DNA from 2 places in the Nonomuraea sp. NPDC047897 genome. Region 2 is predicted to be linked to the other one. Evidence: predicted binding sites of a transcription regulator. Region 2 holds the regulator's gene; the other holds the start of a gene.

Region 1 (11,680 bases), on a different contig from region 2:
GTTGTCGGCGAGCAGCTTGAGCGCCCGGCCCAGGTTGGTGGCGTCGTTCGGCACGGCCACGGCGGCGCCGTTCGGCAGCGCGGACAGGTCCGTCACCTTCCTGGAGTAAAGGCCGAGCGGCTCCAGGTGGACAGGGGTGACGAAGCTGAGCTTGGTGCCCTTGGAGGCGTTGAAGTCGTCCAGGTAGGGCTTGTGCTGGAAGAAGTTGGCGGCCAGCTGGCCCTCGCCGAGCTGCACGTTCGGCTGCACGTAGTCGGTGAACTCGACGATCTCCAGCTTGAGCCCGGCGGCGGGGGCCAGGTTGTCCTTGACGTAGGTGAGGATCTCGGCGTGCGGCACCGGGCTCGCGCCGACCTTCAGCACGGTGTCGGCCGACTCGGCCGGGCCGGAGGTGACGGACTGCGACGCCCCGCATGCCGTCAGCAACAGCGACAGGACAGCAGCGCCTACAATGCTTCGAAATTTCATTACTTTTCCTTACTTGTGGGACAGACGCCGGGCGACCACGTCGCCCAGGCTCTGGATGAGTTGCACGATCACGACCAGCACCACGACGGTCACGATCATGATCAGGGTCTCGAACCGCTGGTAGCCGTACCTGACGGCGAGGTCGCCCAGCCCTCCCCCGCCGACGGTGCCCGCCATCGCGGAGTAGCCGATGAGCGCCACGACGGTGACGGTCAGCCCGGCCACCAGCCCCGGCAGCGCCTCGGGCAGCAGCACCTTGCCGACGATCGTCGTACGGCCGGCGCCCATGGCCTGGGCGGCCTGCACCACGTCGGTGCCCACCTCGCGCAGCGCCGTCTCGACCAGGCGCGCGAAGAACGGCACGGCGCCGACGGTGAGCGGCACCACCACCGCCGCCGTGCCGATCGTGGTGCCCACGACCAGCCGGGTGAACGGGATGATCGCGATCATCAGCACGATGAAGGGCAGCGACCTGCCCACGTTGACGACCACGCCCAGCACGGCCTTCACCGCCGGCAGCGGCAGCAGCCCGCCCCGGTCGAACACCACGAGGGCCACACCCAGCGGCAGCCCGAGGAGCACGGTGAACAGGGTGGACCAGCCGACCATCTGCGCGGTCTGCCAGGTGGCCTCGCCCAGCAGCGGCGCCATCTCGTCCCAGGTCATCGCTTCTCCTCCGTCACGGACCGGTCGCGGCTCACGGGGCGACCTCCACCAGCAGCCCGCGCTCGCGCAGGTAGGCCAGCGCGGGCTCACTCTCGCCGGTGATCGCGACCCGCAACCGGCCGACGGAGCCGCCGGCCAGCTCCTCGATCGAGCCGCCCAGGATGCTGATCTGCACGTCGAACTTGCGCACCGCCTCCGACACGACCGGCCGCTGCGGGTCGCCGGTGAACGTCAGCGTCACCGAGCCGGCCGGCGCCGGCTCGGGCAGCGGGAAGATGTCCCTGGTCAGGCGCGAACCCGGCGTCCTGATCAGGTCGGCGATGCGGCCCGACTCCCGCACCCGGCCGTCCGCCATGATGGCGACCGAGTCGCAGACGCTCTTGACGACGTTCATCTCGTGGGTGATCAGCAGGATCGTCAGCCCCAGCTCGGCGTTGAGCCGCCTGAGCAGGTCGAGGATGGAGTCCGTGGTGGCCGGGTCGAGGGCCGAGGTGGCCTCGTCCGACAGCAGCACGGCCGGGTCCCCGGCCAGGGCGCGGGCGATGCCGACGCGCTGCTTCTGGCCGCCGGAGAGCTGGTGCGGGTGGTCGCCGCCCCGGCCGCCGAGGCCGACGAGGTCGAGCAGCTCGGCCACCCGGCGTCGCCGTTCGGCCCGGGGCACGCCCATGACCTCCAGCGGGAAGGCCACGTTTCCGGCGACCGTGCGCGACGAGAGCAGCGCGAAATGCTGGTGGATCATGCCGATGCGCCGGCGGGCGCGGTTCAGCTCCCGCTCCGGCAGCGCCGTCAGATCCTGCCCGGCCACGGTGACGGTGCCCGCGGTGGGCCGTTCGAGCAGGTTGACGCAGCGCAGCAGCGTGCTCTTGCCGGCGCCGCTCTGACCGAGCACACCGTAGATCTCGCCCTTGCGCACGCGCAGGTCGACCCCGTCGAGCGCGACGGTGTCACCGTACAGTTTGCGCAGGCCGGATACCTGAATCACGGAACATCTCCACCATTGGAACGCGGCGCACGCCGCGCGGACCGAACAACGACCGGAACGAGAGACCGGCGGTCAGCGGGTGCCGGGGTGGAACGGCAGGTGGCTCAGCCTGCGCAGCACGAAACCTGGCGAGATCATGGGTGACCTATCGGGGAGGGAACGGGCGGACTTGCTCGGCGGCTTGCTCAGCCGGCCTGACAGCACCTGCGGGCCGGACAGCCCATGGCGCACATTCGCCCCATACGCATGCGACACCGGGCGCCGCCGTGGGCGCTCGGGTGGCCTTTCGCGTATGCCTCGTTCACAAGTCATGCCAACGACATGGGGATATGCGGCTATTCCCGGCCGCTGGCGTGATCCGCGTCACGGTACGGGTCGCGCAGCGGCGTCGCCCGGGCGGCGAAGTCCGCCTTGATCTCCACCATGCGCGGGCCGGGCGCGTAGAAGCGGCCCTTGGTCTCCCCGTACGGCCGCAGCCAGCCCTTGGCGGCCAGGTCACGCAGGTCGCGGGCGGCCTGCCCCTGGCTGAGCCCCTCCTCCGCCTGGTAGCGGCTGCGGCGCAGCCTGCGGTTGACGAACACCTCGTACAGCGCCGACACGGACCGGATGTTCAGCCCGTCGGCGTCGACCTGCTTCTCCAGCAGCACCCAGATCTCCCCGGCCTCGACGAGCCGTTGCCGCACCCGCTGGGCCTGGAGATGATGAGCCCGCAGACAGAACCGCACCCAGGACAGGGTGTCGCCGTGCGGGCTCCATCGGCGGCGGCCGACCTCCCCCAGGACGTCGTAGTAGTCGATCGTGACGCGCGGCTGACCGAGCCATTCCTCGGTCGAGCAGAACTCCGGTGTGGTGATCTGGTCGCGCCCCAGAACGAGGGTCTGCAGCGCGCGGGACATCCGGCCGTTGCCGTCGCGCCACGGATGGATCTTGACGAGGTTCAGATGGGCCATGGCGGCGCGCACGTAGCCCGGGGCATCCAGGTCACCCTCGTTCAGCCAGCGGACGAGCTCGTCCAGCAGGCCGGGGACCAGCTCGGCGTCCGGTCCTTCGTAGACGACCTCGCCCGTCGTGGAATCGCGCACGTAGATGCCGCCCGGACGGACCACTCCGGGCGTCTTGTCGCGATGGTGACCGATCATCATGAAGTTCAGCGCGTGGAGCAGCCCCACGTCGAAACGGAAGATCCGCGCCCGCGACAGTGCCTGGATGTACGTCAACGCCTGCTGGTAGCCCGCGATCTCGCGCGCCACCGCGCCCGAGGTCTCCAGCGGCTCCTCACCCGCCATGATCGACTCGATGTCCTCGACGCTGGCGCGGTAGCCCTCGATGGAGTTGGATCCCTGGATGGCACGGGCCTGGAGCTGCCTGCGGAGCTGGCCGTCCCAGCGGTGCGGCTCGGCGAGCCGGTACTTCAGGTCGCGGCGCATCTCCTCGATCTCCGCGAGGACCGCCTGGTCGGCGGGGTCGAGCGAGGGCGTGGCGTACAGCATGCCGCCAGCAAAGCATGAACGAATCATTCAGTCAAAGCACTGGATGATTTATCCATCTATAGCGCACGAAACGCCCCGCCGCTCCCCCTCGAAGGGTGTACGGCGGGGCGTCCGCCCGCGCTCAGGCGGCGGCCGTGGCGGGGACCTTCGCCGAGGTGAGAGCGATGTCCAGCACCTCGCGCACGTCGCTGACGGTGTGGATCGTCAGCTCGTCGCGCACCTCCTGCGGCACGTCGTCCAGGTCGGGCTCGTTGCGGGCCGGGATGAGCACCGTGGTGATGCCCGCCCGGTGCGCCGCAAGCAGCTTCTGCTTGACGCCGCCGATCGGCAGCACCCGCCCCGTCAGCGAGATCTCGCCGGTCATGGCCACGTCACCGCGGACCTGGCGGCCCGACAGGAGCGAGGCCAGCGCCGTCGTCAGCGTCACGCCGGCCGACGGACCGTCCTTCGGCACCGCGCCCGCCGGGAAGTGGACGTGCACCGAGCGGTCCTTCAGCGCGGTGACCGGCAGCTCCAGCTCCGCGCCGTGCGAGCGGAGGTAGGACAGGGCGATCCTGGCCGACTCCTTCATCACGTCGCCGAGCTGGCCGGTCAGCGTCAGGCCCGTCTCGCCGGTCTCGGGGTCGGCCAGCGACGCCTCCACGTACAGGACGTCACCTCCGGCGCCCGTGACGGCCAGGCCCGTCGCGACGCCCGGCACCGAGGTGCGCTGCCGCGACTCCGGCAGCGACGACTCGGGCACGAACCGCGGCCGGCCGAGGTAGCCGACCAGCCCGTCGGCGTCCACCCGGACGGGCAGCTCGTCGTTGGCGGCGACCTTGCGCAGGACGCGGGCGACCGAGCGCTCCAGCGAACGGACCCCGGCCTCGCGGGTGTACTCGGCGGCCAGCCTGCGCAGCGCCGCGTCCTCGACCGTGACCTCCTCGGCCGTCAGGCCCGCCAGCTCCAGTTGCCGGGGCAGCAGGTGGTCGCGGGCGATGGCGACCTTCTCGTCCTCGGTGTAGCCGTCGAGCGTGACGACCTCCATCCGGTCGAGCAGCGGCCCGGGGATGGCCTCCAGGACGTTGGCCGTGGCCAGGAACAGCACGTCGCTCAGGTCGAGCTCGACCTCCAGGTAGTGGTCGCGGAACGTGTGGTTCTGGGCCGGGTCGAGCACCTCCAGCAGCGCCGCGGTCGGGTCGCCGCGGTAGTCGGCGCCGACCTTGTCGACCTCGTCGAGCAGCACGACCGGGTTCATCGAGCCGGCCTCGCGGATCGCGCGGACGATGCGGCCGGGCAGCGCGCCGACGTAGGTGCGCCGGTGTCCGCGGATCTCCGCCTCGTCGCGGACGCCGCCGAGGGCGACACGGACGAACTTGCGGCCCATCGCGCGCGCCACCGACTCGCCGAGCGAGGTCTTGCCCACTCCGGGCGGGCCGGCCAGGGCGAGGACGGCGCCGCTGCGGCGCCCGCCCACCACGCCGAGCCCCTTGTCCTGGCGGCGCTTGCGTACGGCCAGGTGCTCGATGATGCGGTCCTTGACGTCGGCGAGGCCGGTGTGGTCGGCGTCGAGCACGGACCGCGCGCCACTGATGTCGTAGGTGTCCTCGGTGCGCTCGTTCCACGGGAGGTCGAGCACGGTGTCGAGCCAGGTGCGGATCCAGCCGGTCTCGGGCGACTGGTCGGAGGTCCGCTCCAGCTTGTCGACCTCCTTGAGAGCGGCCTCGCGGACCTTCTCCGGCAGGTCCGCGGCCTCCACCCGGGCGCGGTAGTCCTCCTCCTCGCTCTCCGCGGAGTCGCCGTTGAGCTCCTTCAGCTCCTTGCGCACCGCGGCGAGCTGCTGGCGCAGCAGGAACTCGCGCTGCTGCTTCTCCATGCCCTCCTGGACGTCCTTGCGGATCGTCTCGGCCACGTCGAGCTCCGCGAGGTGCTCGCGGGACCACTCGACGAGGCGGGCCAGCCGGTCGGCCGGGTCGGCGGCCTCCAGCAGCTCGACCTTCTGGGCCGTGGTCAACCAGGGGGTGTAGCCGGAGCTGTCGGCGAGCACGGAGGGGTCGTCGATCTGGTTGACCTGGTCGACCACCTGCCAGGCGCCCCGCTTCTGCAGGATCGTGGTGGCCAGCGCCTTGTACTCCTTGGCCAGCTCGTGGGCGCGCTCGCTCACCGGGGCCGGGTCGACGGTGATGGCCTCCACCCACAGCGCGGCACCGGGGCCGGTGGTGCCGGTGCCCACGCGCACCCGGTCGACGCCGCGCACCACGGCCGCGGGCTCGCCGCCCGGCAGCCTGCCCACCTGCTCGACCACGGCCTGCACGCCCACGGCGCCGTAGCGGCCGTCGATCCGGGGAACGAGGAGCACCCGCGGCTTGTTACGCCCGGATGCGCGGCCGGCCGACTCGGCCGCGTCGATGGCCGCCCGCACCTCGGAGTCGGACAGGTCCAGCGGCACCACCATGCCCGGCAGCACGACCTCGTCATCGAGCGGCAGGACCGGCAGGATCAAGCTCTCACTCATGCGAACTCCAAAGGGTTGAGTTGTATGGACTCAATTCATCAGAGCCTCCGAATGTTCCCTTGTCTGCCGGTGTTCGCTCAGAGCGAGCGTAATCATGTAAGTCATACCTGGGGATGAGGACCTGGGGCTGATGTGCGGAGCCCGGCCCGGCCCGTAAGCTGGCCCGGTGATCTCGGCAGCGGTGCGTCCCTTCGCGCTGGCGCTGTTCCGGGGGCAAGCGGATCCGCCGCCGGTGCGCACGGGGCGGTTGACGGCCCCGAGGGCGCCGCGCTGGCTGGCCGTGCTGCTGCCGTTCCAGCGGGTGCATCTGGCGCTGGTGGCCGATCTCGTGCTCGCCTACGTCCTGTTCGTGGGCACGCTGAGCGAGTCCGGATCGTGGAACGAGGAGAGCCCGCTGCCCGTCAACGACGGCCTGCTGCCTCTGCCCGCCCTGACGGTCGCCCTGCCGCTGATGCTGCGTGACCGTCTGCCGCTCGCCGCCTGGCGGACGGTGCTGGCGCTGATCCCGGCCTACCTGTTCGTGGTGGGCGCGCTGCGTCCCGCCGAAGACATGAGCATGCCCTACACGATGCCGTTCATCGTGACGTACACCCTGGTGCTCTACTCGGTGGCGGTGCGCTGCGCGAGGCCCATCACGTTCGCCGTCTGGGTCGTCAGCGTGCTGGCCATGTGGATCATCGACTCCGCCAGCATGCCCATAGGCACGGTCGTCGTCACGGTGACGATCCTGTTCGGCTACAACGTGCGCATCCGGCGCAGCGCCACGGCCCGGCTGGTCGAGGAGGAGCGACGCACCCAGCTCGCCCTCGGCGCCCAGCTCGTGCTGGAGGAGCGCGCCCGCATCGCGCGCGAGCTGCACGACGTCGTCGCCCACCACATGTCCGTCATCGCGATCCAGGCCGAGGCCGTGCCGATGAAGGCCGCGGGCGACGCCGCCCAGTTGGAGGCCGGGCTGGCGGAGATCCGCACGCTGTCGCTGGAGGCCCTCACCGAGCTGCGCCAGGTGCTCGGCGTGCTGCGCGACGAGGAGGGGCGCAGCGACACGGCCCCGCAACCCGGCCTCGACCGGGTCGACGAGCTGGTGGCCAACGCCCGCACCACCGGCCTCACCGTACGGGTCGAGCGCTCCGGCTCGCTCGACGGGCTCCCGCCGGCCGTGGGCCTGTCGGCGTACCGGATCGTGCAGGAGTCGCTCAGCAACGCGATGCGCCACGCGCCGGGGGCGGCGGTCACCCTCGCCCTCACCCGTGACGGCGACCGCTTACGACTGCGGATCGCCAACGGCCCCGGCACCGCCCCCGCCGGCGCGCCCGGAGCGGGTCAGGGGCTGGTGGGCATGCGGGAGCGGGCGTCCCTGCTGGGCGGCACCTTCCAGGCAGGGCCGGTTGCCGGAGGCGGCTACGAGGTGGCGGCCACCCTGCCCGTCGCCGCTGCCGAGGTGCCGTCGTGAGCGGGGGCGACGCCAGCCGAGAGGAAACCCGCCACGGACGCGGGGGCGAAGGGGGCAGGGGATGATCCGGGTGCTGATCGCCGACGACCAGGGCATGGTCCGGACCGGGTTCGGGGTGTTCCTGGGTGCTCAGCCGGACATCGAGGTCGTGGGCGAGGCGGCCGACGGGGAGCAGGCGGTGCGACGGGCGGCCGAGCTCCGGCCCGACATGGTGCTCATGGACGTGCGCATGCCGGTGATGAACGGCCTGGAGGCGACCAGACGGCTGCTGGCCGGCGGCGACGGGCCCAAGGTGCTCATCCTGACCACGTTCGACCTCGACGACTACGTCTACGAGGCGTTACGGGCTGGGGCCAGCGGGTTCCTACTCAAGGACGCCTCGGCCACGCAGCTCGCCGAGGCCGTGCGGGTGGTCGCCGCCGGTGACGCGCTCATCGCCCCGGCCGTGACCAAGCGGCTCATCCACGAGTTCGCGCGGCTGGGCGGGCCGCGCGCGCCGACGACCAGGCGGCTGGCCGAGCTGACCGAACGCGAGACCGAGGTGCTGACCCTCGTCGCCCAGGCACTGTCCAACCAGGAGATCGCGGAGCGACTGGTGGTGGCCGAGCAGACGGTCAAGACGCACGTGGGGCGGGTGCTGATGAAGCTGGGCCTGCGGGACAGAGCCCAGGCGATCGTCTACGCCTACGAGACCGGCCTGGTGCGCCCAGGCGAGTGACCTGACCCCACACCGGCCTCACGCACCCCGGGCGGGACGGGGGTCATGGGCTGTCCGCCGTGGCGGAGGCCGCTCCGGTGCGGGACTGTCCTTCCCGAGCCGCCCCGTCACCTACCGCTGCGTCGTCGTCCGCCGGTGGCGGTGTTCGGGGCGGGCAGCGGCGACCGAGCAGATACGCCGGGTAGCCGTTGGCGACCGCTGGGCCACCTGCCTCGTCCGGGGCGCCGAACATGGGGAATCGGTGTTGAGTCAAAGGGATGCCTCGGTCCCGTCTGTGGTCCCGTTCGATATGCGTGCGGGTAGATTCGGATAACGCGCTCGACGTGCGAGGAATTCGATTCACGTGGGAGGGAGCGGGCAGGCGAGACCCGCAGGAGACGAACTGTACATAACCGCAAGAGCACCTCACCGGCGTACACGCGAATCCTTCTCACAGCCATTCTGACCCGGCAGCCACATTGATCACCGGATTTTTTCGGGACATACCTCCCGTCTCCCTGGGGACCGGTTTGACGACACGGTGTCGTCTCCTACTTGACGCGGCCACCCCAGGTTTGTGACACTTCGTCATGAAACATTCGTACGCGGTGGGGTGAAGTGTGACGTCGTTCTCCGAGATCCTGAAGAGCGCCACCTGGAGCGACCACGAGTCGGCCGAGGGTGAGAGCTACCTGACGGAGCTGATGGGCGGCCGGCTCACCCCGGCCGAGTACGGCGAGATGGTCGCCCAGCACTACTTCGCCTACGTGGCACTCGACGGGGTCTCCAGGACGCTGGCCGGCCACCCCGTGGCCGGCAGGTTCGTCTTCCCGGAGCTCTACCGGGAGCAGGCACTGGAGCGCGACCTGGCCGCGATCTACGGGCCGGGATGGCGGGACCGCGTCGCCCCCTCCAAGGCGACGCGCACCCTGGTGGCGAGGATCCACCAGGTCGCCGACTGGCCGGGTGGTTACATCGCCCACCACTACACCCGCTACATGGGCGACCTGTCGGGCGGGCAGTTCATCCGGATGGAGCTGCAGAAGATCTACGGCTACCGCAAGGGCGGCGGCGTCGACTTCTACGTGTTCGACGAGGTGGGCAGCCTGCCGAGGTTCAAGAACGAGTATCGGGCCCGGCTCGACGCCCTGGACCTGGACGAGCGGGAGCAGCAGCGGATCATCCGCGAGGTGAAGCTGGCCTACCAGCTCAACACCGAGGTGCTGACCGAACTGCTGCACGTGGTGAAGACCGCCGCCTGACCGGACCACGAGTGGCGGGCCGCCGTCCGTCCTACCATAAGGCCTATGCCCCGCATCTCCGCCGCCACCATCGGCGAGCACCGTGCCCAGACGCGTGACCGCATCCTGGGGGCCGTCTCGCGCCTGTCGCGGGAGCAGGGCATCGACGCCATCTCCATGACGGACGTGGCCGGCGAGGCAGGCATCACCCGCACCGCCCTCTACAACTACTACCCCGACAAGGCCGCGCTGCTGCTGGCCTTCACCGAGCAGGTCACCCGCTACTTCATCGACAGCTACGAGCAGGAGCTGCCCGAGGGGGCCTCCCCCGCCGACCGGCTGCGGGCGTTCGTCCGGCTACAGCTCGCCGGGCTGGTGGCGCACCCGCATCCCGGCCCGGCCGAGCTCAGCGCGACGCTCGGACCCGACGCCTACCAGCGGCTGGCCGAGCATGTCGCGCCGATGCAGCGCATCCTGGTGGAGATCCTGGAGACCGGCATCGCGTCCGGCGACTTCCAGGTGCCCGACGTGGCCGCCACAGCGCGCATGATCCTCGCCGTGATCGGCGCGGAGCGGGTGCCCCTCATCAGCGGCGCGGTCAGCGTCGAGGCCGCCGGCGAGCTGGTGTCGGGATTCGTGCTCAGGGCGCTCGGCGGCCACCCCTGATCGCGAGGAGTCTCCGCCGAAGTCATCCGCGGACCGCTGAGAGCTCCAGCTTCTTCTCCACCCGCTCGATCTCGGCCAGGCGATGCTGGGAGCCGTACAGGGCCAGCGCGTCCCGCCACGCGGCCCTCGCCTCCGCGTCGTTTCCGGCGGCGTCGTGGGCGTCCCCCAGGCCCACCAGCGTGTCGGCGCTCTGGAACGCGTTGCCGGTGCCCCTGCGCAGGTCCAGACACTGCCCGTAGTACTCCAGCGCGCGCTCGTGGTCGCCCCGGCGGAAGGCGAGCAGGCCTAGGCTGTCCAGCGTCGCGGCTTCGCCGCCGCGGTCGTGGTGGCGGCGGAAGAGCGTGAGGGCTCGCTCACATGCGGCGCGCGCTGCCTCGTGCTCGCCGAGCTGCAGTCGGATCCAGCCCACCGCGCTGAGGGCGTTGGCCTCCCAGATGGGGTCGCCCACCTCACGCTGGAGCCGCAGCGCGGCCTGCGCGTGGCCGAGCCCGCGCCGCGGCTGACCGTGGACGCTCCACATCCACCCCGTCGTGTGGTGCACCTGGGCCAGCCTGGACCGATCCCGCACCTGCTCGAACACCTCCGACGCCCGGTCGAGGTGGCCGACCGCCTCGTCGATCCGGGCGGCTGCCGCATAGGCGTAGCCCGTGTGCCAGTGAACGACGGCGGTGGTGTGCGGATCGTCCAGCCGGTCCGCGGCCGCCAGCGCGACCTTCCAGACGTCGAGCCGTTCCCGGGTGTAGGAGCGGCGTAGCAAGAAGGTGTTCATGCCCCAGGCGAGCTGCCAGCCCGCCACGTCCATGCCCAGGCCGGGGGTGAGGAGTTGCGCGGCCAGCAGGCACGGCAGCTCCGTCTCGAACCAGGCCAGCGCGGCGGACGTGTCCTCGACGGCCGGGACGTCCCCCTGCCAGGCGGCGATGGCGATGGCGGGACGGTGCGGGAAGAGCACCCGGTCCGCGGTACAGGCGATGGCGGTGTAGGTGTCGACCACCCGGACCAGAGCCTGTGCCCGGGCTGCTGCGGGCAGGTCGGCCTCGGCCCGTTCGGCGGCGTAGAGCCGGACGAGGTCGTGCATGCGGTAGCGGCCCGGGGAGTGCTGCCGGATCAGGTTGGCGGTCTCGAGCGTGGCGATCAGGGCACGGGTCTCGGCGGGCGGCAGCCCGACGAGGGCGGCCGCCGCGGGCAGGCCGATGTCAGGGCCAGGGGCCGTGGCCAGCAGGAGGAAGAGCCGGGCGGCCCGCTCGTCCAACGCCGCGTACGAGGAGGCGAACACGGCACGCAGGCCGGCGCCCAGATCGCCCGTCTGCAGCGCGTCGAGCCTGGTCGCCGGGTCGAGCAGCTCCTGTGCGAGCACGGCCAGGGGAAAACCACGATGGGCTGTGGCGCGCGCGGCCAGCACGCCCAGCGCCAGGGGCAGCCCCCCACTGTGTTCCAGCAGCACCCCGACGGAGGCCGGATCGGCGGCCATCGTCTCGGCGCCGAAATGGTGGGAGAGCATCCGGTGGGCCTCCTCGTCGGAGAAGGCG
Region 2 (11,680 bases):
ACCGCTCGATCCGGACGAACACCGCGAACATCGGCACGCTAGACGCCATCGACACCCATCCCCACAGCGGCCAGCCCAACTCCCGGCCCAGCACCAGCGGCACCACCAGCAGCAGCACGGCGGCCGCCAGCGTCACCAGGCCGCCCGGGTCCAGGCCGCCCCGGCCGCCCGGGTCCAGGCCGCCCCGGCCGCCGCCCCGGTCGGCGGGCAGCACGCGCAACCCCGCCACCAGCAGCAGCGCGCCGATCGGCACCAGCACCAGGAAGACGATCCGCCAGCCCGCGCCGAACCCGAGCAGGACGCCGCCGAGCGCCTGGCCCACCACGATGCCGCCGCTCACCACGGCCGACCACAGGCCGAGCGCCCGGCCCCGGGCCGCGCCCTGGTAGTTGTGCTGGATGAGGGTGAGCACCTGCGGCATCATCAGGGCGGCGCCCGCGCCCTGCGCGAGCCGGAAGGCCACCAGCCAGCCGGTCGAGGGGGCGAGCCCCGCCCCGAGCGTGGTCAGCGTGAACAGCCCCAGCCCGGCGAGGAAGGCGTTGCGATAGCCGAACAGGTCGCCGAGCCGGGCTCCGGTGATCAGCAGCACCGCGTAGACGATGGTGTAACCGGCGACGATCATCTGCAGGCCGGCGCCCGAGGACCGCAGGTCGGCCTCGATCGTGGGGGTGGCCACGTTGACGATGTTGACGTTCAGGATGGCCAGGAACTGACCGACGAGGATGACCGCCAGGAGCAGACCACTGGCCCTGCTCCGCTCCGGTCGTGCGGCCAGAGGGGGAGGGGCGGCAGCGGTACGGGTCATGCTTCTACAGTGCCGGACCCTGGATACCGGTAACGAGAGCCCCTGCATACTGGTACTGACGCTACCTGGATATCCGTGCCCGGAGCCGCGACAGTGGAGGCGTGACAGTGACAGAGGTGAGGCGCGCCGACCTGGCGGCGTTCCTGCGCACCAGGCGCGAACGCATCACCCCGGAAATGGTCGACCTGGCCCCCGGCCCGCGCCGGCGCACGCCCGGCCTGCGCCGCGAGGAGGTCGCCCAGCTCGCCGGAGTGGGCGTCACCTGGTACACGTGGCTGGAGCAGGGACGGCCGATCAACGCCAGCACCCAGGTGCTCGACGCCGTCGCCCGCACCCTCCGGCTCGACAACGCCGAGTGGCAGCACCTCTACCGGCTGGCCGGCCACAACGCCGGAGTGCCCGCCGGCGACGCCGTACGGGTGACACCACAGGTCCAGGGAATCCTCGACAAGCTCGACCCCATGCCGGCCTGCCTGTCCAACAGCCGCTGCGACGTGCTCGCCTGGAACCCCGCCTACGCCGCCCTGGCGCCCGAAGTGGTCGAGGCGCCCGAAGGGGAGCGCAACACCCTGTGGCAGAGCTGCGTGCCCTCCCAACTGTCGGCCATGCTGGTCAACCGCGAGCAGGAACTGCCCGGCGTGGTCGCGGTGTTCCGCGGCGCCTACAGCCGCCACTCCGACGACCCGTGCTGGCAGGGCTTCGTCACCCGGCTGTGCGCGGTGAGCCCGGACTTCGCCCGGCTGTGGGCCCGGCAGGACGTGGCCGAGCCAGGCCCGCGCGAGAAGCTCATGCGGCACCCGCGGGTCGGCGCCATGCGGTTCGTCACCACGGTCCTCCACTCGCCCGCCCCCGAGACCCGCATGGTGATCTACACGCCCATGGACGACGCCACCCGCGAAGCGATCGACCGGCTGCTTACCGGCACCTGACCTCGGTGTGACCCCGGGCCGCATGGCATGCTCGATCCTTGACCCAACGGATCCAGCAGAAGTGGCGACACATGAGACTCCCCCCTGCCGCCGCGGCTGTGGCTCTCGCCGCCGCGCTCACCGCGTGCTCCGCTGCCGAGTCAGAGACCCCCGAGCGCCGTGCCGAGACGGCCGCCGCCGACAGCCCGTCACCCAGCCCCAAACCCTCGCGGGTACGCAAGCCGTTCACGATCGCGTTCGGCGGCGACGTGCATTTCGAAGGGATGCTGCGGGCGCGGCTGAACAGCCCGCGCACCGCCCTCGGGCCGATCGCCGGTGTGCTGCGCGACGCCGACCTCGCGATGGTCAACCTGGAGACCGCCATCACCACCGGCGGCACCCCGGCGCCCGGCAAGCAGTTCACCTTCCGGGCGCCGGCCAGCGCCCTTACCGCGCTCAAGGCCGCCGGAGTGGACGTGGTGTCGATGGCCAACAACCACGGCATGGACTACATGGAAACCGGCCTGGCCGACTCGCTGGCCGCCGTCAAACGGTCGCGGTACCCCGTGGTGGGTATCGGCGACAACGACACCGAGGCGTACCGGCCGTTCCGCACGGTGGTCAACGGCAACCGGGTGTCGATCATCGGGGCCACCCAGGTGCTCGACGACCACCTCATCTCCGCCTGGACCGCGACGCCCGACAAGGGCGGGCTGGCCTCCGCCAAGGACGAGCCGCGCCTGCTACGGGCCGTACGGGAGGCGCGCAAGCGGTCCGACACCGTGATCGTGCACTTGCACTGGGGCACCGAGATGCAGAAGTGCCCCAACCAGGCGCAGCTCTCCCTCGCCCCCAAGCTCGTCAAGGCGGGCGCCGACGTGGTCGTCGGCGGGCACGCGCACATCCTGCTCGGCGCCGGCTACCTCGGCAACGCCTACGTCAGCTACGGCCTCGGCAACTTCGTCTTCTACAACTCCAACCCCGCCACCACCGGGCGTACCGGCGTGCTCACGCTCACCCTCAACGGCCGCAAGGTGCTCAAGGACACGTGGACCCCCGCCACCATCCAGGGCGGCCTCCCGATCCCCATGACCGGCTCGGCCCGCACCCAGGCGGTCGCCGACTGGAAGGCGCTGCGCTCCTGCACCGGCCTGTCCACCCGGCCCTGACCGGTTATGTTCGGAAAGGGGGGCGTGCGTCCGGCAAGGGGGGGTCGCGATGCGGTGGATCGAGTCCGGTGACGTACGGCTGGCAGTCGTCGAGGAGGGCGACCCCGACCGGCCGACGGTCCTGCTCCTGCACGGCTACCCCGACACCCACCAGGTCTGGGACGAGGTCGCCGAACGGCTGCGCGACCGCTTCCACGTGGTCCGCTACGACGTGCGCGGCGCGGGCGACTCCAGCGCGCCGGCCGACCACCGGCACTACGACCTGGACCACCTGGCCGCCGACCTCTCGGCCGTGCTCGACGAGATCGGCAAGCCCGCCGTCCACCTGGTCGGCCACGACTGGGGTTCGCTGCAGGGCTGGGACGCGGTGACCAGGCCCGGCATCCGCGAACGCGTCGCCTCCTTCACCAGCCTGGGCGGGCCCGGGCTCGACCAGACGGCGCTCTTCCTGCGGCACGGCAGGCCCGCCGAGGTCGCCGCCCAGGGCGCCCGGTCCTGGTACATCGGCGCCTTCCAGCTCCCGGTGCTGCCCGAGCTGGCCTGGCGGACGTTCGTGCCCGCGATGCTGGAGCGGACCATGCGGCTCCGCGACGGGATCGAGCCCCGGCCCGGCCACCCCGCCGCCACCCTGCCGAAGGACGCCGCCAACGGGCTGTGGCTCTACCGGTGCAACAGCGTGGGCCGCCGCCCCCGCGACCCCCGCGTGGACGTGCCGGTGCAGCTCATCGAGGCCACCCGCGACTCGTTCGTCACCCCGGCGCTGCTCGCCTCGATCACTCGATGGGCGTCCCGGTGCTGGCACCGCCGGATCGTCGCAGGCCACTGGGCGCACCGCGGCCGGCCCGACGTGGTCGCCAGGATGATCGCCGAGTTCGCCGGCCACGTGGACGGCGGCGAGGCCGGCGGCAGCCTGCGCCGCTCCCGCGTCGTGCCGGGACGCGGCGCGTTCGGCGACCGGCTGGTGGTCGTCACCGGCGCGGGCAGCGGCATCGGGCGGGCCACCGCGCGGGCGTTCGCCGCCCACGGGGCCGAGATCGTCTGCGCCGACATCGACGCGGCCGCCGCCGCGCGGACCGCCGACGGCATCACCCAGGGCCTGGCGGGCACGGCGCACGCCATGCCGGTCGACGTGGCCGACGCCGCCGCGATGGAATCCTTCGCCGAGGACGTACGCGCCCGGTACGGCGTGCCCGACATCGTGGTCAACAACGCCGGCGTCATCGTCAGCGGCCCCTTCCTCGACCACTCGCTCGACGACTGGCGCAGGACCCTCGACGTCAACCTGTGGGGCGTCGTCCACGGCTGCCGGCTGTTCGCCGCCCAGCAGGTCGAACGCGGCGAGGGAGGCCACATCGTCAACATCGCCTCCATGGCCGCGTTCGCTCCGACGGTCGTGCTGCCCGCCTACTCGGCGGCGAAGTCGGCGGTGAAGACGCTCAGCGAGTGCCTGCGGGCCGAGCTGGCCGCCGACGGCATCGGCGTGAGCGTGATCTGTCCCGGCTTCGTGTCCACGGCCATCGCCCGCAACGCCACCTACGTCGGCCCCGACCTGCGTGAACTCGCCGAAGCGGGAGCCGAACTGCGCGGCTACCCGCCCGAGCGCGTCGCGGCCCACATCCTGCGCGCCGTGCGCCGCAACCAGGCCGTCGTCCCCGTCAACACCGAGGCGAAGCTCGGCTACGCGCTGTCCCGGGCCCTCCCCGGAGCCATGCGCGGCTTCGCGCGGCTGTCCGCCGCCGTCAGAAATGTGTAATCGACGGGTGACGGTCGGCCGCTTCAGGAGAAGATGAGGACGTGCCGACCCCCCAGACTGATGACTGCGCCAGCCCGCCGTCGCTGCGGCGCCGGCCCACCCAGCGCCGCAGCGCGCGCCGGGTCCAGCGGATGCTCGACGCCTGCGCGGCGCTGCTCGACGAGATGGGCTACGAGGCCCTGTCCACCACCCGCATCGCCGAACGCGCCGGCGTCGCCATCGGATCGGTCTACCAGTTCTTCCCCGACAAGCGGGCCATCACCCAGGAGCTGACCCGGCGCAACGTCGAGCAGTTCGTCTCCCGGGTGGGCCACCGCTTCATCGAGGAGGACTACCGCGGCTGGTGGGAGGCCGTCGACGCGATCATCGACGAGTACGTGGACATGCACCGGACCGTTCCCGGGTTCAAGAGCCTCCACTTCGGCGACGTCGTCGACCTCAACCTGCTCGACTCCGCCTCCGACAACAACACGGTCATCGCCGGGCGGCTGCGCGGGCTGCTGCTCAAGGAGTTCGGGCTGGCCGACAGCCACGAACTCGACGTGGCCATGCTGGTCGCGGTCGAGGCCGGCGACGCCGTGCTGAAGCTGGCCTTCCGGCGGCACCCCGAGGGCGAGCCGGAGATCATCGACGCGGCCAAGAAACTCATCCGCGGCTTCCTGTCGCGGCAGCTCCGCGCCTGGTCCCCCGGCCCCTCCTGACCGGTCGTGACCGGGCTCCTCGTGACCGGGCTCCTCGTGACCCGGCGCTCCTGAGCGGCGCTCCTCGGCGGCCGTTCCGGCGGGCGGGCGCGGGGCGCGGCTAGCGGGGGGAGTGCCGCCTGTCGGCGACGGAGGCGGGGCCGCCCACACAGGGCGCGGGGAACGACACGGGCCGGGTGTCCTCGCGGACCATCCGCGCGGTCAGCCGCGCCTCGACCGCGCGCAGGTTGCGCTCGGCCGCCTCGACGGCCTCCAGCCTGGCCGACAGATAGCCGGACGCGCCCGGGATCACCGCGGAGAGCACGAGGGCGCATCCCAAGACGAAGGTCATCTGCTTGGACATGCCCATGACGGCCCCCTCGACTCGCGGCGCGCGACGGCAGTTATGCCCGGGGGCCGTGCCGACACGCCGATCGCCGCCATCCTTTGACCTGACGGTGGTGAAGTCGTGGCCGATCGGCGATGCGCATTGCCGGGGCAAACCGGCAAAGGGCTCGGTAGTCTCGCGGTGTGGCGCATGTGACCCGTGAGCACCTTGATCGCCTGCTTGAGCAGGCCCTGCTGGCCGACGACCACGGCTCCTTGGCCCAGCGGCTGTACGACGTCGCGCTGGGCTATTCCTCGGGCGACGTCTCCAGGGCGTCGATCCTGGTCCTGGCGGCCGAGGAGTGGCGAGCGGCGGGGCAGCCCGCGCGGGCGCTGGAGTGCTTCCAGCGCGCGGTGGAGGACGGTGGCGAGTCGATCGTCGACCCGCGTGCCGGAATCGCCGACACGCTGTTCGAGCTGGACCGGTCCGACGAGGCCAGGGAGGTCATCGAGACACTCAGAGCGGAGGGCGGCGTCACCACGGCGACCGCCCACACGATCGCCGAGACCCTCGTCGCCTACGGCGACCTGCACGCCGGACTCGAATGGGTGACGCAGGCCGTGCTGGCCAGCGACGAGGACGACCCCGAGCACGAGGCGCTGCTGCGCACCCGCTACCGCATCAGGGTCGATCTCGGGCTGCCGGAGGACGAGCTCGACGCGCTGGTGTCCTGAGCGCCGGCGCGACAGGGCCGCGACCGTGAGGGGCGCGGCCCGCTGCGGGCTGTCCCGGGCCGCCGATCGTGTGGTTCCGGTGCCCGGGACGGTCTGCCGCGTGGTTTCGGGTTGTCCCGATGGCCTGCCGAGGAGGGGACACTCTGCTTACCCAAGGCCTGCTTACCCGAGGCCTGCTTACCCGAGGCGTCTTGCCCGAGGCGTCTTGCCCGAGGCGTCTTGCCCGAGGCTCTTGCCCGGGAGGGCGGTCGCGGTCAGTCGAGGCCCAGGCCGGGCAGCACGCCGCCGGCCGGGTTCAGGGCCGGCGGCTGTGGCAGTCCCGGCACGCTCGGCAGGTCCGGGAGAGTCTCGCCCTTCTGGTGGGTCCTCGGGGCGGTCCGCTGACGGTCCGGGTCGACCGGACGGCGCGCGGACGCGGCCTCGCTCGTCGACGGCGCGCCGGCGGACGACATGCCGCTGGGCGCGACGGGCAGCACGGGCAGACCGGGCAGGTCGGGCGCCGGATTCACCGCGGGTACGCCGGGCAGGCCCCCGGGCGTGGGGACGGCCGGCCGCTCCGGCACGTGCGAGTCGACGGCCGGCCCTCCCTCGCCGCGCCCCTTGCCCTTCCCCTTGCCTTTCCCCACGCCCTTGCCGCCCTGCTCGCCCTTGCCGCCTTGCTCGCCTCTGCCACCTTCACGGCCCTCGCCGCCGTCCTCGTGGTCCCGGGCGGCGCTCCCCGCGATGGCGCCGTCCGTCGGAGCCGATCCGTCCAGGGCTCGGTCGTTCAGGCCCGTCAGGCCGAGGCGCTGGGCGGTCCGCGTGACGAGCCTGCCCAGCTCCTCGTCGTCGTCGAGCCGTCCCTCGCCGACGGCGCGGGTGAGCTCGTCGCAGGCCGACGCGGCGACGGAGTCGACGGACGCCGGCCGGCACGAGTCGGCGGTCACCGGGCCCACTCCCGGCCAGCTCACCCCCGCGGTCAGAGCGGCCACCGCAATGATGTTCCGAGATGACACTTCACGTCCCCCTGATCGTGCTTCGGCGATCCGATGAAGCGCCAAGCTAGTCAGGAGGGCGACGGGCGGACGGCTGCTTGCCCGAAGGCTGGGGCAGTCCTTACCGACAATCGGAAGCCCGGTGGCCGAAAGGCCGCCGGGCTTCCATCGCCGGGCGTCAGGCGCGCTGGATGGTCAGCTCGTCGTCACCGAGATCGACCTTGACCTGGTCACCGTCGACGACCTCGCCGGACAGCACCGCCTTGGCCAGCTTGTCGCCGATCGCCGACTGCACCAGCCGGCGCAGCGGGCGGGCGCCGTACAGCGGGTCGTAACCCGTCAGCGCCAGCCACTCGCGGGCCGCCGGGGTGACCTCCAGGGTCAGCCTGCGGTCGGCCAGCCGCCGGGCGAGCCGATCGACCTGCAGGTCGACGATCCGCGTCAGCTCCTCCGAGCCGAGCGCGTCGAACAGGATCACGTCGTCGAGCCGGTTGAGGAACTCGGGCTTGAACGAGCCCCGGACCGCGCTCATGACGGCCTCGCGCTTGGCGTCGTTCTCCAGCGTCGGATCGACCAGGAACTGCGAGCCGATGTTGGAGGTGAGGATCAGGATCGTGTTGCGGAAGTCGACCGTGCGGCCCTGGCCGTCGGTCAGCCGCCCGTCGTCGAGCACCTGCAGCAGGATGTCGAAGACCTCGGGATGCGCCTTCTCCACCTCGTCCAGCAGCACCACCGTGTAGGGCCGGCGCCGCACGGCCTCGGTGAGCTGGCCGCCCTCCTCGTAGCCGACGTAGCCGGGAGGCGCGCCGACCAGCCGGGCGACGCTGTGCTTCTCGGAGTACTCGCTCATGTCGATGCGGGTCATCGCCCGCTCGTCGTCGAACAGGAACTCCGCCAGCGCCTTGGCCAGCTCGGTCTTGCCGACACCGGTGGGCCCGAGGAACATGAACGAGCCCGTCGGCCGGTCGGGGTCGGCGATGCCGGCCCGGCTGCGCCGTACGGCGTCGGACACGGCCTGTACGGCCTGCCGCTGCCCGATGAGCCGCCGCCCCAGCTCGTCCTCCATGCGCAGCAGCTTGGCCGTCTCTGCCTCCATCAGGCGGCCGGCCGGGATGCCGGTCCAGGACGAGATGACCTCGGCGATGTCGTCGGGGCCGACCTCCTCCTTGACCATGGCGTCCTCGGGCTGGGCGGCCTCGGACGCCTCCAGCAGGGCCTGCTCCAGCCGGGGCACCTCGGCGTACATGAGCCGCGACGCCGCCTCGAAGTCGCCGTCGCGCTGGGCCCGCTCGGCCGCGCCGCGCGCCTCGTCGAGCTGCTTCTTCAGCTCGCCGACCTTGTTCAGCCCGGCCTTCTCGCGCTCCCAGCGGCCGACGAGGGCGTTGAGCTCCTCCTGGCGGTCGGCCAGCTCCTTGCGGAGCCGTTCGAGCCGCTGGACGGAGGCCTCGTCGGTCTCCTTGGACAGCGCCAGCTCCTCCATCTTCATCCGGTCGACGTTGCGCTGGAGCTGGTCGATCTCCACGGGACGGGAGTCGATCTCCATACGCAGCCGGGAGGCGGCCTCGTCGACCAGGTCAATGGCCTTGTCCGGGAGGAACCTGCTGGTGATGTAGCGGTCGGACAGCGCGGCGGCGGCGACGAGCGCGCTGTCGGCGATCTGCACCTGGTGGTGGGCCTCGTAGCGGCCCTTGAGCCCGCGCAGGATCGCGATCGTGTCCTCGACGGTCGGCTCGCCCACGTACACCTGCTGGAAGCGCCGCTCCAGCGCCGGGTCCTTCTCGATGCGCTCGCGGTACTCGTCGAGCGTCGTGGCGCCGATCATGCGCAGCTCGCCGCGGGCCAGCATGGGCTTGAGCATGTTGCCCGCGTCCATCGCGCCCTCGGCGGCCCCGGCGCCGACGACCGTGTGCAGCTCGTCGATGAAGGTGACGATCTGCCCGTTGCTCTCCTTGATCTCGGACAGGACGGCCTTCAGCCGCTCCTCGAACTCGCCGCGGTATTTCGCGCCGGCCACCATCGCGCCCAGGTCGAGTGAGATGAGCCGCTTGCCCCGCAGCGACTCGGGCACGTCACCGGCCACGATCCGCTGGGCCAGGCCCTCGACCACGGCGGTCTTGCCGACGCCGGGCTCGCCGATCAGCACCGGGTTGTTCTTGGTGCGCCTGGACAGGACCTGCACGACCCGGCGGATCTCGGAGTCGCGGCCGATGACCGGGTCGAGCCGGCCGCCGCGGGCCCGCTCGGTGAGGTCGACGCCGTACTTCTCCAGCGCCTGGTAGGTGTCCTCGGGCGTCTCGCTGGTGACGCGGGCGTGGCCGCGCACCTTCTCGAACGCGTCCAGCAGTGCCTGCGGCGTCGCCCCCTGCGCCTTGAGCAGCTCGGCCACCTGGCCGCCGTCGGTGGCCAGGCCCACGAGCAGATGCTCGGTGGAGACGTACTCGTCCTCCAGGCGCTTGGCGCGCTGGGCGGCGGTGTTGATGACGGTCAGGAGCTGTCGCGAGCTCGACGGCGCGCTGACGGTCGAGCCCTGCGCCTTGGGCAGGGCGGCGAGCAGCTCCTCCGCCCTGGCGCGCAGCGCCTTCCAGTCGCCGCCCACGGCCTCCAGCAGCGGGACGGCGGTGCCGCCCGTCTGGCTGAGCAGCGTCGTCAGCAGGTGCGCCGGCGCGATCTCCGGGTGGCCTTCGGCGGCGGCGCGCCGCATGGCCCCGGAGAGCGCTTCCTGGCTCTTCTGAGTGAGCTTGTAGTCCATCTGTTCTAGGCCCCCGGTGGCAGCTCGTAGCGGATCAGCGCCTTGACCATCTGCATCTCGGCGCGCAGCCGGTGAACCTCCTCACGCAGCCGCAGAGCTTCGTTCTCCAGCTCCAGGATCCGCTTGATGCCGGCGAGGTTGATGCCTTCCTCCTGGGACAGGCGCTGCACCTCGCGCAGCTGGACGATGTCACGTGTCGAATAGAGACGGCCGCGCCCGGCCGTGCGACCCGGGCACACCAGCCCCAGCCGGTCGTACTGCCGCAGCGTCTGCGGATGCAGGCCCGAAAGCTGGGCGGCCACCGAGATCACATAGACGGGAGTGTCGTCGGACAGGTCGAAATAGTTGGCGTCCATCGGCTACTCGCTTCTGGCTCTCTGAATGAGATCAGCCCGCGGGTCGTCGCCCGCGGCAGCGGTGGCGAACTCCGTCAGGAGGTCGCGTGACTTGTCGTCGAGCGTCTTGGGCACCAGCACCTCGATGGTGGCGAGCAGGTCGCCCTTGGTGCCGTCCTTGCGGGTGGCGCCGCGGCCGCGCACCCGGAAGGTGCGGCCGTTGGGCGTGCCCGCGGGGATGCGCAGGGTGACCGGCATGCCCTTCAGGGTCGGCACCTTGATCTCGGCGCCGAGCGCGGCCTCCGAGAACGTCACCGGCACGGTGATCGTCAGGTGGTCGCCGCTCCGACCGAACACCGCGTGCGGTTTGACGTGGGTCTGGATGTAGAGGTCACCCGCGGGCCCGCCGTTCTCGCCCGGCGCGCCCTTGCCCTTGAGCTTGACCCGCTGGCCGTCGGCCACCCCCGCGGGGATGCGCGCCTGGATGGTGCGCGTGCTCTTGGCCCGGCCGCTGCCCTCGCACACCTGGCAGGGGTCGTCCACGAGCAGACCGCGGCCCTTGCAGTCGCGGCAGGGCTCGGAGAAGGCGAAGTTGCCGAGGTTGCGGCTGGCCGCTCCGGTGCCCTCGCAGGTCGGACAGACCCGTGGGGTCGTGCCCGCCTTGGCTCCCGTGCCGCTGCACGCCGTACAGGCGGCCGAGCTGGTCAGCCGGAGCGACACCGTGGTGCCCTCGGCCGCCTCGGTGAACGTGAGCGTGACCTCCGACTCGACGTCCTGGCCGCGGCGTGGCCTGGTGGTCCTGGTCGTGGTGCGGGTCGTGCCGCCCCCACGGTTGAACAGCCCGCCGAACAGGTCGCCGAGACGGTCGCCGGCCCCGGCGCCGCCCGGCTGGCCGGCCGTGCCGCCGAACAGGTCGCCGAAGTCGAACGGGAACCCGCCACCGCCGGGACGCTGGCCGCCCATCCCCGACCCGAACAGCGTGCGCGCCTCGTCGTACTCCTTGCGGCGCTTGCCGTCGGACAGGACGTCGTAGGCTTCGGAGACCTCCTTGAACTTGGTCTCCTTGGCCGTGTCGCCCTGGTTGGTGTCGGGGTGGTACTGCCTGGCCAGCTTCCGGTAGGCCTTCTTGATCTCGTCGGCGGTGGCGGTCTTGGGCACACCAAGGACGGCGTAGTAATCCTTCTCCAGGTAGTCCTTGGTGCTCATCTATGGCCCTTCGTCCTCTTGGTCAGTTGTCGTCGTCTG

The links. The regulator HspR, encoded in region 2, represses chaperone genes until heat shock. The targets are predictions, from matches to a motif close to ANTTGAGTCNNNNNGACTCAANT.
Region 1: the regulator HspR is predicted to act here: its motif matches at 6,114-6,136, upstream of lon (endopeptidase La).

The regions. Positions count from the first base shown of each region.
Region 1 covers NZ_JBIDCC010000008.1:218,639-230,318, reverse strand. The annotation lists gene ACGF0J_RS19900 (MetQ/NlpA family ABC transporter substrate-binding protein) at 1-426, opposite strand, end outside; gene ACGF0J_RS19895 (methionine ABC transporter permease) at 478-1,134, opposite strand; gene ACGF0J_RS19890 (methionine ABC transporter ATP-binding protein) at 1,166-2,116, opposite strand; gene ACGF0J_RS19885 (hypothetical protein) at 2,189-2,347, opposite strand; gene ACGF0J_RS19880 (Fic family protein) at 2,452-3,606, opposite strand; gene lon (endopeptidase La) at 3,728-6,100, opposite strand; gene ACGF0J_RS19870 (sensor histidine kinase) at 6,267-7,550, shown strand; gene ACGF0J_RS19865 (response regulator) at 7,612-8,268, shown strand; gene ACGF0J_RS19860 (heme oxygenase (biliverdin-producing)) at 8,868-9,509, shown strand; gene ACGF0J_RS19855 (TetR/AcrR family transcriptional regulator) at 9,555-10,154, shown strand; gene ACGF0J_RS19850 (BTAD domain-containing putative transcriptional regulator) at 10,177-11,680, opposite strand, start outside.
Region 2 covers NZ_JBIDCC010000004.1:473,240-484,919, forward strand. The annotation lists gene ACGF0J_RS12285 (MFS transporter) at 1-805, opposite strand, end outside; gene ACGF0J_RS12290 (helix-turn-helix transcriptional regulator) at 907-1,734, shown strand; gene ACGF0J_RS12295 (CapA family protein) at 1,806-2,882, shown strand; gene ACGF0J_RS12300 (SDR family oxidoreductase) at 2,932-4,635, shown strand; gene ACGF0J_RS12305 (TetR family transcriptional regulator) at 4,677-5,336, shown strand; gene ACGF0J_RS12310 (hypothetical protein) at 5,437-5,685, opposite strand; gene ACGF0J_RS12315 (hypothetical protein) at 5,847-6,377, shown strand; gene ACGF0J_RS12320 (hypothetical protein) at 6,632-7,348, opposite strand; gene clpB (ATP-dependent chaperone ClpB) at 7,530-10,100, opposite strand; gene ACGF0J_RS12330 (heat shock protein transcriptional repressor HspR) at 10,106-10,456, opposite strand; gene dnaJ (molecular chaperone DnaJ) at 10,460-11,641, opposite strand; gene grpE (nucleotide exchange factor GrpE) at 11,664-11,680, opposite strand, start outside.